Regions from separate parts of the Streptomyces sp. NPDC006739 genome, predicted to be linked through region 3. Evidence: predicted binding sites of a transcription regulator. Region 3 holds the regulator's gene; each other region holds the start of a gene.
What was found. The regulator HrcA, encoded in region 3, represses chaperone genes, less so after heat shock. The targets are predictions, from matches to a motif close to TTNGCACTCNGNNNNNCNGAGTGCNAA.

Region 1 (5,607 bases), on a different contig from region 3:
ACGGCCACCATGTCGAACTCGTCGCGCTCCATGCGGTCCAGCAGGTTGTCCAGGCTGCCGACCGGCGCGCCCTCGCCCTGGAAGGCCTTGATGAAGTCGCCGTCGAGGCCGACCGAGCCGACGCTGATGACCTGCTTGCCGGTGATCTTCTTCGTCCAGCCCGCGAGGTTGAGGTCGGAGCCGTCGAACTCCGGGATCCAGTAGCGGCGCGTGGAGGCGTGGAAGGCGTCCACACCGGCGGCCGCGATCGGGGCGAGGACGGCCTCCAGCTCCTCGGGGGTCTCGGCGAGCCGGGCGTCGTACGCCTCCTGCTTCCACTGCGAGTAGCGGAAGATCACGGGGAACTCCGCGGAGACCCTCTCGCGGACGGCCGCGACGATCTCCGCCGCGAACTTCGTGCGGGCCACCGGGTCGCCGCCGTACTCGTCCGTACGACGGTTGGTGCCCGCCCACAGGAACTGGTCGACGAGGTAGCCGTGGGCGCCGTGGATCTCGACGCCGTCGAAGCCGATGCGCTCCGCGTCGGCGGCGGCCTGCGCGAACGCGCCGATGACGTCGTCCAGGTCCTGCCGGGTCATCTCCTTGGCGTCGGCGGTGCCGTTGACGCGCAGGCCCGAGGGGCCGACGGAGGGGGCGTCCGGGTAGGGCTGCTGGCCCTGGTTGCGGACGGTGCCGATGTGCCACAGCTGCGGGACGATGGTGCCGCCCGCCTCGTGCACCGCCTCGGCGGCCTTCTGCCAGCCGGTGAGCTGCTCCTCGCCGTGGAACCGGGGAACGCGGTCGCTCGACCCGGCCGAGTCGTGGCCGACGTACGTGCCCTCGGTGACGATCAGACCGACGCCGGCGGCGGCGCGGCGGGCGTAGTACGACAGCACGTCCTCGCCGGGGACGCCGCCCGGGGAGAACATTCGCGTCATCGGGGCCATGGCGATCCGGTTCGGGACGGTCAGGCCGTTGATCGTGGTCGGCCGGGAGAGGATCTGGGCCGCGCGGGAGGCGGGGGACGTGCTGCTGCTCACGTGGGGGCTCCTTCGAACCGTTGTAAACCTTGTAAACCGTCAGGTATGTGCATACGCATTGTTGCACCTCCTGAAGGAACCGAGGGTGGCGGACCGTGTATTCCCCAACACACCTACTTCCGGATGCGGGCCTCCCGGTTCAGCTGCCGCACCCGCTCCCTCAGCACCTCCCCCGGCGGCGCGGACTCGGCCGCCTCAGCCGGACAGTCGTCCCCCCTCGCCCGAAGAGCCGCCGCCAGCCGCGAGGCCACGCCCAGGTTGCAGCGGCCCAGGTCGGCCAGGGCGTACGGCTCCCCGTGCGAGCCGGTCCAGGGATCGACGCGGAGCGAGGGAAGGATGATGCCGACGCCGTGCCGGGCTGCGCGCAGCTGCTCCACGGCTTCCTCGGTCGTGCGGGCCTTCTCCCAACGGTTGTTCGTGAGCGGGTCGTTCATCGGGCAGCTGGAGGCGGCTACGCGGCGGACGCAGCCGGAGATCGCGGCAATGCTGGACGAAGTCCTGGTTACAGGGGGCTTCTTCAGGCGGAACTGCAAGGAGAGTGCTGTACCGGCCGGATGAAACCAACGTCACGGTTCATGTGCTGAAAGTCGGCCGCAGTACCTGACCACGGACGTTGCTCGCCGACGATCCGAAACGCCCGAGGGCGGCACCCCCCGTCGAACAGGGGATGCCGCCCTCGGTCAGGACGTTGATCAACCAGAGGTCGATCAGAAGTCCATGTCACCGCCCGGCATGCCGCCCGGAGCGGCCGCCGCGGCCTTCTCCGGCTTGTCGGCGATGACGGCCTCGGTGGTGAGGAACAGCGCGGCGATGGACGCGGCGTTCTGCAGCGCGGAACGCGTCACCTTCGCCGGGTCGATGATGCCCTCGGCGACCAGGTCGACGTACTCACCGGTCGCGGCGTTCAGGCCGTGGCCCGGGGTCAGGTTGCGCACCTTCTCCACCACGACACCGCCCTCGAGGCCGGCGTTGACGGCGATCTGCTTCAGCGGAGCCTCGAGCGCGAGCTTGACGGCGGCCGCACCGGTCGCCTCGTCACCCTCCAGCTCCAGCTTCTCGAAGACACCGGAGGCCTGCAGCAGGGCCACGCCACCACCGGCGACGATGCCCTCCTCGACGGCCGCCTTGGCGTTGCGCACGGCGTCCTCGATGCGGTGCTTGCGCTCCTTCAGCTCCACCTCGGTGGCGGCACCGGCCTTGATGACGGCCACGCCGCCCGCGAGCTTCGCCAGGCGCTCCTGGAGCTTCTCGCGGTCGTAGTCCGAGTCGCTGTTCTCGATCTCGGCACGGATCTGGTTGACCCGGCCGGCGACCTGGTCGGCGGAGCCGGCGCCGTCGACAATGGTGGTCTCGTCCTTGGTGATGACGACCTTGCGGGCGCGGCCCAGGAGGTCCAGGGTCGCGTTCTCCAGCTTGAGGCCGACCTCCTCGGAGATGACCTCGCCACCGGTGAGGATGGCGATGTCGCCGAGCATGGCCTTGCGGCGGTCACCGAAGCCCGGGGCCTTGACGGCGACGGACTTGAAGGTGCCGCGGATCTTGTTGACGACCAGGGTCGACAGGGCCTCGCCCTCGACGTCCTCGGCGATGATCAGCAGCGGCTTGCCCGACTGCATGACCTTCTCCAGGAGCGGGAGCAGGTCCTTGACGGAGCCGATCTTGGAGTTGGCGATCAGGATGTACGGGTCGTCGAGGGACGCCTCCATACGCTCCATGTCGGTGGCGAAGTACGCCGAGATGTAGCCCTTGTCGAAGCGCATACCCTCGGTGAGCTCCAGCTCCAGACCGAAGGTCTGGGACTCCTCGACGGTGATGACGCCTTCCTTGCCGACCTTGTCCATGGCCTCGGCGATCAGCTCGCCGATCTGGGTGTCGGCGGCGGAGATGGAGGCCGTGGAGGCGATCTGCTCCTTGGTCTCGACGTCCTTCGCCTGCTCCAGCAGGGCGGCGGAGACGGCCTCGACGGCCTTCTCGATACCGCGCTTGAGGGCCATCGGGTTGGCGCCGGCGGCTACGTTGCGCAGACCCTCCTTGACCAGGGCCTGGGCGAGAACGGTCGCGGTGGTCGTACCGTCACCGGCGACGTCGTCCGTCTTCTTGGCGACTTCCTTGACCAGCTCGGCGCCGATCTTCTCGTACGGGTCCTCGAGCTCGATCTCCTTGGCGATGGAGACACCATCGTTGGTGATCGTGGGGGCGCCCCACTTCTTCTCGAGGACGACGTTGCGGCCCTTGGGGCCGAGCGTCACCTTCACGGCGTCCGCGAGCTGGTTCATGCCGCGCTCGAGGCCGCGCCGCGCCTCCTCGTCGAACGCGATGATCTTGGCCATGTGAAGTGGTCCCTCCAGGACTGGGGGTGATTCCTTCGGACCGCGCCCGCGCCCGCGACGGACGGCTCGCCGACCCGTGGGTTCCTTGCCCCACCCGGCCTGCGGGCCTCACCGACCCGGTCCTTCTTTGTCACTCTCACCTTCAGAGTGCTAACGCCAATGATTAGCACTCGGCATGCCCGAGTGCAAGGTGCGCCCGCGTAGCGGGCTCGTTTGGGGGTGGTGGTCGGGTGACGGGCGGGCACAAGCGCCTCCCGGGTATCGGGCGGGGCGCACGGGGGGCACGGCACCCCGGGAGCGGTGCGAGGAGAGGGCCGGCGGCGGACGCGTGCGGGGAGAGGCCGGCTGCGGACATGACGGAGGACCCGCCCCCTACCAGGAACGGGTCCTCCGATGTGTGTGAACGTTCAGGCGCTGAGGCGGACCATGTCGGCCTGCGGGCCCTTCTGGCCCTGCGAGATCTCGAACTCCACCCGCTGGCCCTCTTCAAGGGTGCGATAGCCGTCCATCTGAATGGCGCTGTAATGGACGAAGACGTCCGCACCACCGTCGACCGCGATGAAGCCGTACCCCTTCTCCGCGTTGAACCACTTGACGGTGCCCTGAGCCATGCCTAACTCCCCTATTACTGGCCCTTGCACAGATCCACACTTCGCGGATCCGGGTCAGACCTCACCCCCCATGGGTCGGGGGCGTGCGCCGGAACGCGTCGACCGCGGCTGAATGTATCTGTCCAACTGCCGTCTGCAACAGGTCAATCGGACGAGAATTCTGGAAGGGCACGGTCCGGAATGTGGCGACAATTCCCAGGAAGGGAGGGCAAGTCGGGCCGGGCAAAGGGCACGAAAGCCGCCAACCACCCACACACTTTGGCTACTTCTTGCCGGACGCGCGGCAAGAATCCAGGGCTTCCGACCTGCGGACCGCCACCGTGTTCCCCAACTGTACCGCGCTCAACCACACAGAATTGCCCCCTCCACTTCTCACCGGGAGGGGGCAATTCGATGAACAGGCGGTAATAGGTGTTACCAAGGGTAATGTGCGGTCATTCGGTCAGCCGCCGGCGACGGCCGGAATGATGGAGACGCCCGCACCCTCCGGCGTCGCGGTCTCCAGCCCCTGCTCGAAACGCACGTCGTCGTCATTGACGTACACGTTCACGAACCGGCGCAGCTTGCCCTGGTCGTCCAGAACGCGCGCGGCGATCCCGGTGTGGTTCTTCTCCAGGTCGGCGATGACCTCGGCGAGGGTGGCACCCTCGGCGGCGACCTCGGCCTGCCCACCGGTGTAGGTGCGCAGGATGGTGGGGATGCGGACGGTCACACTCATGCGAGGCCAGCCTCTCGGAAGGAGTCCAGGTTGGGGCGGATCGTCGCGGTGAGGCCGGTGTCGGCCACCGCGTCGAGGGTCTTGAGGCCGTCGCCGGTGTTCAGGACGACCGTGGTCAGGGCGGGGTCGAGGACGCCGTTCTCGATCAGCTTCTTCGTCACGCCGACCGTGACCCCGCCGGCGGTCTCCGCGAAGATGCCCTCGGTCCGGGCCAGCAGCCTGATCGCGTCGACGATCTGCTCGTCGTTCACGTCCTCCACCGCGCCGGCCGTGCGACGGGCGATGTCGAGGACGTAGGGGCCGTCCGCCGGGTTGCCGATCGCCAGCGACTTGGCGATCGTGTCCGGCTTCTGCGGGCGGACCACGTCGTGCCCCGCCTTGTACGCAGTCGACACCGGCGAGCAGCCCTCGGCCTGCGCGCCGAAGATCTTGTACGGCCTGTCCTCGACCAGCCCGAGCCTGATCAGCTCCTGCAGACCCTTGTCGATCTTCGTGAGCTGGGAACCGGAGGCGATCGGGACCACGATCTGGTCCGGCAGCCGCCAGCCGAGCTGCTCGCAGATCTCGTACGCCAGCGTCTTGGAGCCCTCGGCGTAGTACGGCCGCAGGTTGACGTTGACGAAGCCCCAGCCCTCGCCGGCCGGGTCGCCGATCAGCTCGGAGCAGAAGCGGTTCACGTCGTCGTAGTTGCCCTCGATGCCGACGAGGTCGCCGCCGTAGACCGCGGCCATGACGATCTTGCCCTGCTCCAGGTCGTGCGGGATGAACACGCAGGAGCGCAGGCCGGCGCGGGCCGCCGCGGCGCCCACCGCACCGGCCAGGTTGCCGGTCGAGGAGCAGCTCAGCGTGGTGAACCCGAAGGCGCGGGCGGCCTCCAGCGCCTGGGCGACGACCCGGTCCTTGAAGGAGTGCGTCGGGTTCCCGGAGTC
Region 2 (5,607 bases), on a different contig from region 3:
TCTGGTCGGCCGGGACCGTTCGGACGGGTCGCACCTCATCGAGATCGTGGAGTTCCCGTCGTACGAGGAGGCGATGCGGAACTCGAACCTCCCGGAGACCGACCGGATCTTCAGGCAGATGGTCGCACTGTGCGACGAGATGCCGACGTTCATGGATCTCGACGTCGTACGGGACGAGCAGTTGTCCGTGGACATGGTGCGCCGGTTCCTGGACGCCCTGGCGGCCCCGGGCGAACTGGCACCGCTCAACGACCTGCTGCAGGAGGACATCCACAGCCACGATCCGATGAACCCTCAGGACACGATCGGGCTGGACGCCGCACGGAGCGAGTTCCGGATGTGGCGCGACGCCTTCGACTTCAGCTTCACGGTCGACGACCTGATCGCCCAGGGCGACCGGGTGTGCGCGCGGTGGACCTGGACGGCTGTGCAGAAGGGCGAGTTCCTGGGGCTGCCGAACACCGGGCGGCAGGTCGCGATGACCGGGACGACCATCTGCCGGTTCGGTGACGACGGGAAGATCGCCGAGTTGTGGTGGCACGAGGACCAGCTGGGTCTGATGCAGCAACTGGGCGCGCTGGACGCGCTGGAGCGGTAGCGGGCGGCCGGGCAGCGTGAAGGCCCGGCACCCCTCGGGGTACCGGGCCTTCAGCCTTCAGCCTTCAGCCGGATCTACCGACGTGCGTCAGTGGGCGTGGCCGTGGCCGTGGCCCCCGGCGGCCGCCTCTTCCTCTTCCTTCTTCTCGACGACCAGGGTCTCGGTCGTGAGCAGCAGGGAGGCGATGGACGCGGCGTTCTCCAGGGCGGAGCGGGTGACCTTCACCGGGTCGATGACGCCGGCCTTGACCAGGTCGCCGTACTCGCCGGTGGCGGCGTTGAAGCCCTGGCCCTTTTCCAGCTCGGCCACCTTGGAGGTGATGACGTAGCCCTCGAGGCCGGCGTTCTCGGCGATCCAGCGCAGCGGCTCGACGACCGCGCGGCGGACGACGGAGACACCGGTGGCCTCGTCGCCGGACTTGCCCAGGCCGCCCTCCAGCACCTTGGCCGCGTGGACCAGGGCGGAGCCACCACCGGAGACGATGCCCTCCTCGACCGCGGCGCGGGTCGCGGAGATGGCGTCCTCCAGACGGTGCTTCTTCTCCTTCAGCTCCACCTCGGTGGCGGCGCCGACCTTGATCACGCACACGCCGCCGGCCAGCTTGGCGAGGCGCTCCTGGAGCTTCTCGCGGTCCCAGTCGGAGTCCGTGTTCTCGATCTCGGCCTTGATCTGGGCGATGCGGCCCTGGACGGCGGCGGAGTCGCCGGCGCCGTCGACGATGGTGGTGTCGTCCTTGGTGACCGTGATGCGGCGGGCGGAGCCCAGCACGTCCAGGCCGGCCTGGTCGAGCTTGAGGCCGACCTCCTCGGAGATGACCGTGGCGCCGGTGAGGACCGCCATGTCCTCCAGCATCGCCTTGCGGCGGTCACCGAAGCCGGGGGCCTTGACGGCGACCGCGTTGAAGGTGCCGCGGATCTTGTTGACGACCAGGGTCGACAGGGCCTCGCCCTCGACGTCCTCGGCGATGATCAGCAGCGGCTTGGACGCGCCGGCCTGGATGACCTTCTCCAGCAGCGGCAGCAGGTCCTGGATGGAGGAGATCTTGCCCTGGTTGATCAGGATGTAGGGGTCCTCCAGGACGGCCTCCATGCGCTCCTGGTCCGTCACGAAGTACGGCGACAGGTAGCCCTTGTCGAAGGCCATGCCCTCGGTGAAGTCCAGCTCCAGACCGAAGGTGTTGGACTCCTCGACGGTGATGACACCGTCCTTGCCGACCTTGTCCATCGCCTCGGCGATCAGCTCGCCGACCTGCTGGTCCTGGGCGGACAGCGCGGCCACGGCGGCGATGTCGGACTTCTCGTCGATCGGCCGGGCCGAGGCGAGCAGGTCCTCGGAGATGGCCTTGACGGCGGCGTCGATGCCCTTCTTCAGGGCGGCCGGGGAGGCGCCGGCGGCGACGTTCTTCAGGCCCTCGCGCACCAGCGCCTGGGCGAGCACGGTGGCGGTGGTGGTGCCGTCACCCGCGATGTCGTTGGTCTTGGTCGCCACCTCCTTCACCAGCTGGGCGCCGAGGTTCTCGTACGGGTCCTCGATCTCGACCTCGCGGGCGATGGTGACGCCGTCGTTGGTGATGGTCGGGGCGCCGAACTTCTTGTCGATGACGACGTTGCGGCCCTTGGGACCGATCGTCACCTTGACCGTGTCGGCAAGCTTGTTGACGCCGCGCTCGAGGGCGCGACGGGCGTCCTCGTCGAACTTCAGGATCTTCGCCATGACAGCGGGAGCCCTCTCGGAAACTGGTGGGTGAAAAAGACACTGCGCCCCGGGCGCCCGGCTTCGTTATCTGTCGCGGGGGGCCAGGGGCGCAGCTCAGGCAAAGGTTCGCTTCGAGGTGATGCTTACTTCTCGATGATCGCGAGAACGTCGCGAGCCGAGAGGACGAGGTACTCCTCGCCGTTGTACTTCACCTCGGTGCCGCCGTACTTGCTGTACAGCACGATGTCGCCGGTCTTGACGTCGAGCGGCAGACGCTCGCCGTTCTCGAAGCGGCCCGGGCCCACGGCCAGGACGACGCCCTCCTGGGGCTTCTCCTTGGCGGTGTCCGGGATGACCAGGCCAGAGGCGGTGGTCTGCTCGGCGTCGAGCGGCTGGACCACGATGCGGTCCTCGAGCGGCTTGATGGCAACCTTGGAGCTGGTGGTCGTCACGATCCGACCTCCCCCTTCGGAGATCTCACGGGGTTAACTGTCTGAGGTGGCGACCAGGTCGATCCGTCGTCGCGGGTGCCGGACCTGCCCGTCGCGTTGTTGGCACTCTCCTTCGTCGAGTGCCAGAGCCGAGACTATGACTGCGATTAGCACTCGGTCAAGCGGAGTGCCAATTGCCGTGCGGCGCGTCAGCAGTTTGCACGCGCGCGCCGCACCTCGCGGCAGCACGGCACGCTGCGGGCGCGGGCAGCACGGCTGCGGGTGCGGGCAGCACGGCTGCGGGTGCGGGCAGCACGGCTGCGGGTGCGGGCAGCACGGCTGCGGGTGCGGGCAGCACGGCTGCGGGTGCGCGGTGCGCGGTGGCGGGGCGCGCGGGCGGCGCGGTGGGGTGCGGTGGGGTGCGGGGGCTCGGTTTGGGTGCGCGATGCGGCTGCGGGTCGCGCGGACGGCTCAGTTGCGGGCGCGCGGTGCGGGGGCGGCGCCGCGCCCGACTGGGCGTGTTGCGGGCGCGGCTCGCGGCGGCTGCGGGGGGTTTACAGGTAGTCCTCCAGGCGGGCCACCGTCAGGCCCTGGGACTGGATCGTGCGCAGGAGGCGGGTCGTGAGGCTCCTCGGGGTGGGGGCCGTCGGCTCGTCCGGGCCGACCAGGACGATGTCGCCGGGGTGGAGGTGGCGGTCGCCCCTCGGGCAGGCGAGGCCGGTGGCGGTCATGGCCGCGCGCCACAGGACCACCGCCCTGATCCCGCAGTGGGCCGCCGCGCGCAGGGTGGTGGTGTCGTACCTGCCGTAGGGCGGGCGGAACAGGCGGGGGCGGATTCCGAAGCGGGAGCGGAGCTTGTCCTGCTGGCCACAGATCTCGGCGCGCTGGCCGGCGTACGGGAGTCCGGGCAGGGCGGGGTGGTGGAGCGTGTGGTTCTGGACGGTGGCGCCGACCGAACGCAGCCGGGCGAAGTGGCCGTAGCCCGGTCCGACGACGCTGTCGGTGAGGAACAGGCTGACGGGGAGCCGGAGTTCGCGGACCAGGTCGACGAATCGGGGGTCCCGCTCGGCGCCGTCGTCGTAGGTGAGGAAGACGACCCGGTCCGTGGTGGGGACGCGGTCCACGACCGGGGGCCGGGCGTGGGCCGGGGTGCGGGACTCCGACAGCGGGCGGGCCGGCGGGTGCGGAGGCGGGGCCAGCGGGTACCGCAGGCCCCAGCGGCGGTACGCCGGCTCCCTGGCCGGCCCGTTCGGCCGCACCTCCTGGGCCGCCTTCCTGCCGAGCCGCTCGATGGGGTCGACGGACTGGGCGCAGCCGGTGCCGGCCGGCAGGAGGGCGGCGGTGAGGGCCGCCGCCAGGAGCATCCGGCACCGCCCCGCCCGCCGCGCCCGCCCGCTCGTCACAGGTAGTCCTCCAGGCGTGCGACCGCGTAGCCCTCCCGGGTGACCTTCTCCAGAAAGCGGCGCATGTCGTCGACCATCGTGCCGTTCCAGTCGTCGCGGCCGCGGAAGTGGGTGAGCACGATGTCGCCGGGGTGCAGACTGCGGTCGTCCTCGCGGTACTCCCAGTGGTCGACAAAGACCTCCTCGTCCCAGATCGGCGCGTACTTGATGCCGCAGGACTTGGCGGCGCGCAGGGTGTCGCCGTTGTAGTTGCCGTACGGCGGCCGGAAGACGGCGGGGCGCCTGCCGAACTGTTTGCGCATGATCGTCTGCATGCCGCAGATCTCGTCCCGCTGTTCCTCGTAGTCGAGGCCGGGCAGGTAGGGGTGGGTGAGGGTGTGGTTGTTGAGGGTGTGGCCCTCGGACTGCATCTTGCGGAAGTAGCCGTAGTCGTCCTTGACCAGGTAGTTGCTGAGGAAGGCGGTGTACGGGATCTTCAGCTCGCTCATCATGCGCAGGAACGCCGGGTCCTTCTCGGCGCCGTCGTCGATGGTGAGGAAGACGACCTTCTGCTTGGTGGGGATCGTGGTGAAGACGGGGGGCAGGTCGTCCTCCACCTGCCCGTCCACCTCGAAGCCGGCGCGCGCGGTGATCGTCGGCTTCCTGGCCGGTGGGGCCGGGGGCGTGAGCGGCACCTGGGCGAGTCCCCAGCGCCGGGCGGCCGCGGCCACGCGGGCGTGCTCGGCGGCGAGCCGGGAGGCGTGGGAGTCCAGGTCGTGTGCCGGGCCGGCGGCCCGCCCCGGCTGCTGGCCGGGGGCGGGCCGGACACCGGTGTCCGGGTAGGGACCCGCGCAGCCGGAGGCCACGAGGGCGAGGACGAGGGCGGCGAGCGCGGCGCACCGCGCCATGGGACCAGATGACCGATTTTCTTCATTTTGTACTACTAGTCGCATGGTGCCGGATCCTCCCAGGCACCGGCCCGGAAGCCTGCCCGACACCGCCGCCGCGGGCGCAGCATCCACCGACTGGCCCACAATGAGCCGGTGAACGATCTCCCCTTCCACGCGCTGCTGACCCCCGAGGGACGAGCGCTCCTCGACGAGGTGCGCGGGACCGCGCCGGCCGACGAACTCGCCGTCGCCACCCGGCTGCGCCGCGACCACCCGGCCGACCTGGTGTCGGCGGCGCTCGGCCAGGCCCGGCTGCGGCAGCGGGCGGTGGTGAAGTTCGGGGCGGCGGACGCGGAGCGGATGTTCTTCACGCCGAACGGGGTGGAACAGTCGACGCGGGCGAGTGTGGCGGCCTACCGGGCGCGGCGCCTGCGGACGCTGGGGGTGACGTCCGTGGCCGACCTGTGCTGCGGGATCGGCGGTGACGCGATCGCGCTCGCGCGGGCCGGGATCCGGGTGCTCGCGGTGGACCGTGACCCGCTGACGGCCGCGGTGGCCCGGGCGAACGCGCGGGCGCTCGGGCTGGACGATCTGATCGAGGTGCGGGAGGC
Region 3 (5,607 bases):
CAGGCCACGGGCCGGGCGGCCGGAGAAGGCGCGGGTCAGTTCCGTGCGGGCGAACAGCGGGTTGGTCAGGGCCTGCTTGTGCAGGGCGTTCGCGCCGGACTCCGGGGTGGCGAGGAAGGCGGTGCCGAGCTGGGCGGCACTGGCGCCCGCGGCGAGGGCGGCCGCGATCTGGCTGCCGCGCATGATGCCCCCGGCGGCCACGACCGGCAGGCTCACGGTCTCGCGGACCTGGGCGATCAGGGAGAGGAGTCCGATGCCGGAGCCGTCGTTCTCCGGGATGTCCCGGTGGGCGCCCTGGTGGCCGCCGGCCTCCACACCCTGGGCGATCACCGCGTCGGCGCCGGCCCGCTCCACCGCGAGGGCCTCGTCGGCGGTGGTGACGGTGACCAGGGTGAACGTTCCCGCGCGGCGCAGCGAGTCCAGTACCTCCCGGGCGGGGACGCCGAAGTGGAAGGAGACCACCGGCACCGGATTGTCGAGCAGTACGGCGAGCTTGGCGTCGTAGCCGTCGTCGCGGCCGCTGTCGGGGTCGCCCAGCTCGGTCTCGTACCAGGCGGCCTCACCGGCCAGCTGGTGGGCGTAGACCTCCACCGCGCCCGACTCTGCGAGCTCTGGCTGCGGGAGGAACACGTTCACGCCGAAGGGACGGCTCGTGAGCCCCCGCAGTTGCTTGATCTCCTGGTACATGCCGTCGGCCGTCTTGTACCCGGCGGCGAGGAAACCGAGACCGCCCGCCTCGCTGACGGCCGCGGCGAGCTGCGGGACGGAGACACCGCCCGCCATGGGGGCCTGCACGACGGGATGGGTGCAGAGATCGGTCAGTGCGGAGGACATGACGGCATGTTGTCACGTCCTTTGAACAAGTCCGAATCCGGCTGTCCCCTGGCATAGGCCAGCGGCAACACCGGATCCGGACCAGCGATCAGCGCCCGTTGAAGGCGTCCTTCAGGCGCGAGAAGAGCCCTTGCTGCCCCGGCTCACCGCGCCTGCCCGGGGGACAACCCCCGGACCCCCGGCCGGGAGCCCGCGCACCGCGCCCCCGGCCGATCAACGCCCGTTGAAAGCGTCCTTCAACCGCGAGAAGAGCCCCTGCTGCCCCGGCTCACCGCGCCTGCCCGGGGGACAACCCCCGGACCCCCGGCCGGGGACCCGCGCACCGCGCCCCCGGCCGATCAACGCCCGTTGAAAGCGTCCTTCAACCGCGAGAAGAGCCCTTGCTGCCCGGGTTGGAACTGCCCCTGGGGGCGTTCCTCGCCGCGTAGTTTGGCCAGCTCGCGCAGGAGGCGTTCCTGGTCGGGGTCCAGCTTGGTGGGGGTGGTCACCTCGACGTGCACGATGAGGTCGCCCCGGCCGCCGCCGCGCAGGTGCGTGACGCCCCGGCCGTGCAGCGGGATCGACTGGCCGGACTGGGTGCCGGGCCGGATGTCGACCTCCTCCATGCCGTCCAGCGTCTCCAGCGGGACCTTGGTGCCGAGGGACGCGGCGGTCATCGGGATGGTGACCGTGCAGTGCAGGTCGTCGCCCCGGCGCTGGAAGGTGGAGTGCGGCAGCTCGTGGATCTCGACGTACAGATCACCGGCCGGACCGCCGCCCGGGCCCACCTCGCCCTCACCGGCGAGCTGGATGCGGGTGCCGTTGTCGACACCGGCGGGGATCTTGACGGTGAGCGTGCGCCGGGAGCGGACCCGGCCGTCGCCGGCGCACTCCGGGCACGGGGTCGGCACGACCGTGCCGAAGCCCTGGCACTGGGGGCAGGGGCGGGAGGTCATGACCTGGCCCAGGAAGGACCGGGTGACCTGCGACACCTCACCGCGGCCGCGGCACATGTCACACGTCTGGGCGGACGTGCCCGGCGCCGCGCCCTCGCCGTTGCAGGTGTTGCAGACGACCGCCGTGTCGACCTGGATGTCCTTGGTCGTGCCGAAGGCCGCCTCGTCGAGTTCGACCTCGATGCGGATCATCGCGTCCTGGCCGCGCCGGGTCCGCGAGCGCGGGCCGCGCTGCGACGCCGTACCGAAGAACGCGTCCATGATGTCCGAGAAGTTGCCGAAGCCACCGGCCCCGAAGCCGCCCGCGCCCGCGCCGCCCGCCTGCGAGAGCGGGTCGCCGCCGAGGTCGTAGACCTGCTTCTTCTGCGGGTCCGAGAGCACCTCGTAAGCGGCGTTGATCTCCTTGAACCGCTCCTGGGTCTTCGGATCGGGGTTGACGTCCGGGTGCAGCTCGCGCGCGAGCCGACGGAACGCCTTCTTGATCTCATCCTGCGACGCGTCGCGGCGCACGCCGAGAACGGCGTAGTAGTCCGTGGCCACTTACGACTCCGCCAGGATCTGTCCGACGTACCGTGCCACTGCGCGTACCGCTCCCATCGTTCCCGGGTAGTCCATGCGGGTCGGTCCGACCACGCCGAGCTTGGCCACTGCCTCGCCGCCCGAACCGTAACCGACCGACACCACTGACGTGGAGTTGAGCCCCTCGTAGGCGTTCTCGTGACCGATGCGTACGGTCATGCCCGAATCCCCCGCCTCGCCCAGGAGCTTGAGGAGCACGACCTGCTCCTCGAGCGCCTCCAGGACGGGCCGGATGGTGAGGGGAAAGTCATGTCCGAAGCGGGTCAGATTGGCGGTGCCGCCGATCATCAGCCGCTCCTCGTTCTCCTCGACGAGCGTCTCCAGGAGGGTGGAGAGCACCGTCGTGACCGTACCGCGGTCCTCGGCCTCGAAGGCGTCCGGCAGGTCCTCCACCAGCCGGGGCACGTCCGTGAAGCGGCGGCCCGCGACCCGGCTGTTCAGCCGTGCGCGCAGATCCGCCAGGGACGTTTCCCCGAAGGGCGCCGGACAGTCGACCATCCGCTGCTCGACCCGGCCGGTGTCGGTGATCAGCACCAGCATCAGGCGCGCCGGAGCGAGTGAGAGCAGCTCCACGTGGCGCACGGTCGAGCGGGTCAGCGACGGGTACTGCACGACGGCGACCTGCCGGGTCAGCTGCGCGAGCAGCCGCACCGTGCGCGCCACGACGTCGTCGAGGTCGACGGCGCCGTCCAGGAAGTTCTGGATCGCCCGCCGCTCGGGCCCGGTCATGGGCTTGACGCCCGCCAGCTTGTCGACGAACAGCCGGTAGCCCTTGTCGGTGGGGATGCGTCCGGCGCTGGTGTGCGGCTGCGCGATGAAGCCCTCGTCCTCCAGGGCCGCCATGTCGTTGCGCACCGTCGCCGGGGAGACGCCGAGGTTGTGCCGCTCGGTGAGCGCCTTGGAGCCCACCGGCTCCTCCGTGCCGACGTAGTCCTGGACGATGGCGCGCAGCACCTGGAGTCTGCGTTCACTCAGCATGCGCGCTCACCTCCAGCCTGTCGTCCGCACGGCACCTCGGGTCCTTTCGCCTGGCACTCTGCACTCGCGAGTGCCAGCCTTCCCCGGCCCAGTGTACGGCCGGGGGGTACGCACCGGGCAAGGCCGGTCCGTGCCACCGTGGCCGGTACCACTCTCCCTCGATAGCGTCGCGGTATGACGGTGACTTGGGAAGAGCTGGGGTGGGAGCGGCTGGCCGCCGGCGTCGGCCGGTGCCGGCTGCCGGTCTGGGACTGCACGGTGGGACTTGTCCTGGGAGAGGGTACGGCGCTGGTGGTGGACGCCGGGTCGAGTCTGGCCGAGGGCGCGCGGTTGCGCGCGCAGGCGCAGGAGCTGGCCGACCGCCGTGTGACCCATCTCGCGCTCACCCACCCGCACTTCGATCACGTCCTCGGCGCTCCGGCCTTCGCCGGGGCCGAGGTGTACGCGGCCGTGGGCATGGACGCCCTGTTCGCCCACGAGCGCGAGGAACTGCGCCTGGACGCGATTCGGAGCGGCCTGGCCGCCGAGGACGCCGACGAGGCGGTGGACGCGCTGGCCCCGCCCCGCCACCCGGTCTCCGGCGAGTGGACCCTGGACCTCGGGGGCGGCCGGCAGGCGCTGCTGGCCAACGTGGGTCCCGGCCACACCGCGCACGACCTGGTGGTGCTGGTCCCCGGTGACCCCGAGGTGGTCTTCTGCGGCGACCTGGTCGAGGAGTCGGGCGAGCCCCAGGCCGGCCCGGACGCCGTACCGGCCCGCTGGCCGGCCGCCCTCGACCGGCTCCTGGAACTCGGCGGCGAGGACGCGCTGTACGTGCCCGGTCACGGAGCGGTGGTGGACGCGGCCTTCGTGCGGGCGCAGCGGGATGCGCTGGCCGCGCGTTTCGGCGTGTCGCTCTGATGGCGGCCGGGGTTCTCCTATCGTCATCCGAATGCGCCCACCCGTCTCCCGCCACCGCCCTTCCAACGAGGGCCCTTCGGGACCGCGCCCTCGTGTGTACTCCGCCGACCTCACCCCCTCCTGGAAGAAGCCCGCGCCGGTGCCCGAGGTCGCGGCCGAGCCGGGTCTGGTGGTGGAGGAGCCCGGCACCGGTTTCTGCGGGGCGGTGATCCGCTGCGAGGCGGGCACGGTGACCCTCGAGGACCGCTTCGGCAAGCACCGGGTGTTTCCGCTGGAGCCGAGGGGGTTCCTGCTGGAGGGGCGGGTGGTGACGCTCGTCAGACCCTCGGCCGGTCCGGTACGTCCCACCCGTACGGCATCCGGTTCGGTGGCCGTGCCCGGCGCCCGCGCCCGCGTGGCCCGCGCCGGCCGTATCTACGTCGAGGGCCGGCACGACGCCGAGCTGGTCGAGAAGGTGTGGGGCGACGACCTGCGCGTCGAGGGCGTGGTCGTGGAGTACCTGGAGGGCGTGGACGACCTGCCGTCGATCGTCGAGGAGTTCGCCCCCGGCCCGGACGCCCGCCTGGGTGTGCTGGTGGACCATCTGGTGCCGGGCAGCAAGGAGTCCCGTATCGCCGAGTCGGTGACCAGCGAACACGCGCTGGTGGTCGGGCACCCGTACATCGACATCTGGGAGGCGGTGAAGCCGGCTTCGGTCGGCATCGAGGCGTGGCCCCGGGTGCCGCGCGGCCAGGACTGGAAGACGGGGGTGTGCCGGGCGCTGGGGTGGCCGTCGGACAACACGGGCGCCGTGTGGCAGGCGATCCTGAAGCGCGTGGGGTCCTACAAGGACCTGGAGCCGGAGCTGCTGGGGCGGGTGGAGGAGCTGATCGACTTCGTCACGGGTAGCGGTGGGGCCTGACGTTCTTGTAGGTACCGAACTCGGTGGTGTCCAGTTCCAGTCCCAGATCCTCCAGTGGCAGGGGCGCCCCAAACTTGGTGATCTGTTGCCTCTGATAGTCGGCGTTCTCCCCCTTCCCGACCGGCCGTGTCAGCAGGACACACTGCGCCATGATCGGGTCCACGACGAGGTAGGCAGGCACCTCGCCGGCAGCGTAGATCGACCGCTTGACTTCGTAGTCCCGCTGGACGCTGGTTTTGGAGACCACTTCGACCACCATCGTGACCAACTGGGACGGCAGCAGATGGCCTGAGTCCGGAGCAACACCACGTTCCAACACCACCAGGTCCGGGATGGGCTCGCTGGTCTCATCGATGATGTCCACGTCCGTCACCTGAAGCCGTTCCCAGCGCTTACGCGGGATCTGGTCCACCAAGTCCGCCACGATCCGGTTGTGCACCAGATCGGGAGTGGCCATCATCACGATCTCCCCCCGGAGAA

Region 1: a site for HrcA is predicted at 3,513-3,539, ahead of groL (chaperonin GroEL). Genes of this name have one in related genera too.
Region 2: a site for HrcA is predicted at 2,892-2,918, ahead of groES (co-chaperone GroES). Genes of this name have one in related genera too.

Annotation. Positions count from the first base shown of each region.
Region 1 is NZ_JBIAGM010000009.1:99,165-104,771, reverse strand. It holds gene ACFYMM_RS19665 (NADH:flavin oxidoreductase) at 1-1,019, opposite strand, end outside; gene ACFYMM_RS19660 (hypothetical protein) at 1,133-1,453, opposite strand; partial or broken gene ACFYMM_RS19655 (hypothetical protein) at 1,356-1,562, shown strand; gene groL (chaperonin GroEL) at 1,727-3,349, opposite strand; gene ACFYMM_RS19645 (cold-shock protein) at 3,757-3,960, opposite strand; gene ACFYMM_RS19640 (MoaD/ThiS family protein) at 4,403-4,678, opposite strand; gene thrC (threonine synthase) at 4,675-5,607, opposite strand, start outside.
Region 2 is NZ_JBIAGM010000001.1:595,629-601,235, forward strand. It holds gene ACFYMM_RS02715 (ester cyclase) at 1-598, shown strand, start outside; gene groL (chaperonin GroEL) at 686-2,311, opposite strand; gene groES (co-chaperone GroES) at 2,437-2,745, opposite strand; gene ACFYMM_RS02730 (polysaccharide deacetylase family protein) at 3,279-4,088, opposite strand; gene ACFYMM_RS02735 (polysaccharide deacetylase family protein) at 4,124-5,014, opposite strand; gene ACFYMM_RS02740 (methyltransferase domain-containing protein) at 5,150-5,607, shown strand, end outside.
Region 3 is NZ_JBIAGM010000005.1:304,973-310,579, reverse strand. It holds gene ACFYMM_RS13790 (nitronate monooxygenase) at 1-834, opposite strand, end outside; gene dnaJ (molecular chaperone DnaJ) at 1,173-2,309, opposite strand; gene hrcA (heat-inducible transcriptional repressor HrcA) at 2,310-3,326, opposite strand; gene ACFYMM_RS13775 (MBL fold metallo-hydrolase) at 3,501-4,226, shown strand; gene ACFYMM_RS13770 (DUF3097 domain-containing protein) at 4,258-5,127, shown strand; gene ACFYMM_RS13765 (Uma2 family endonuclease) at 5,105-5,607, opposite strand, start outside.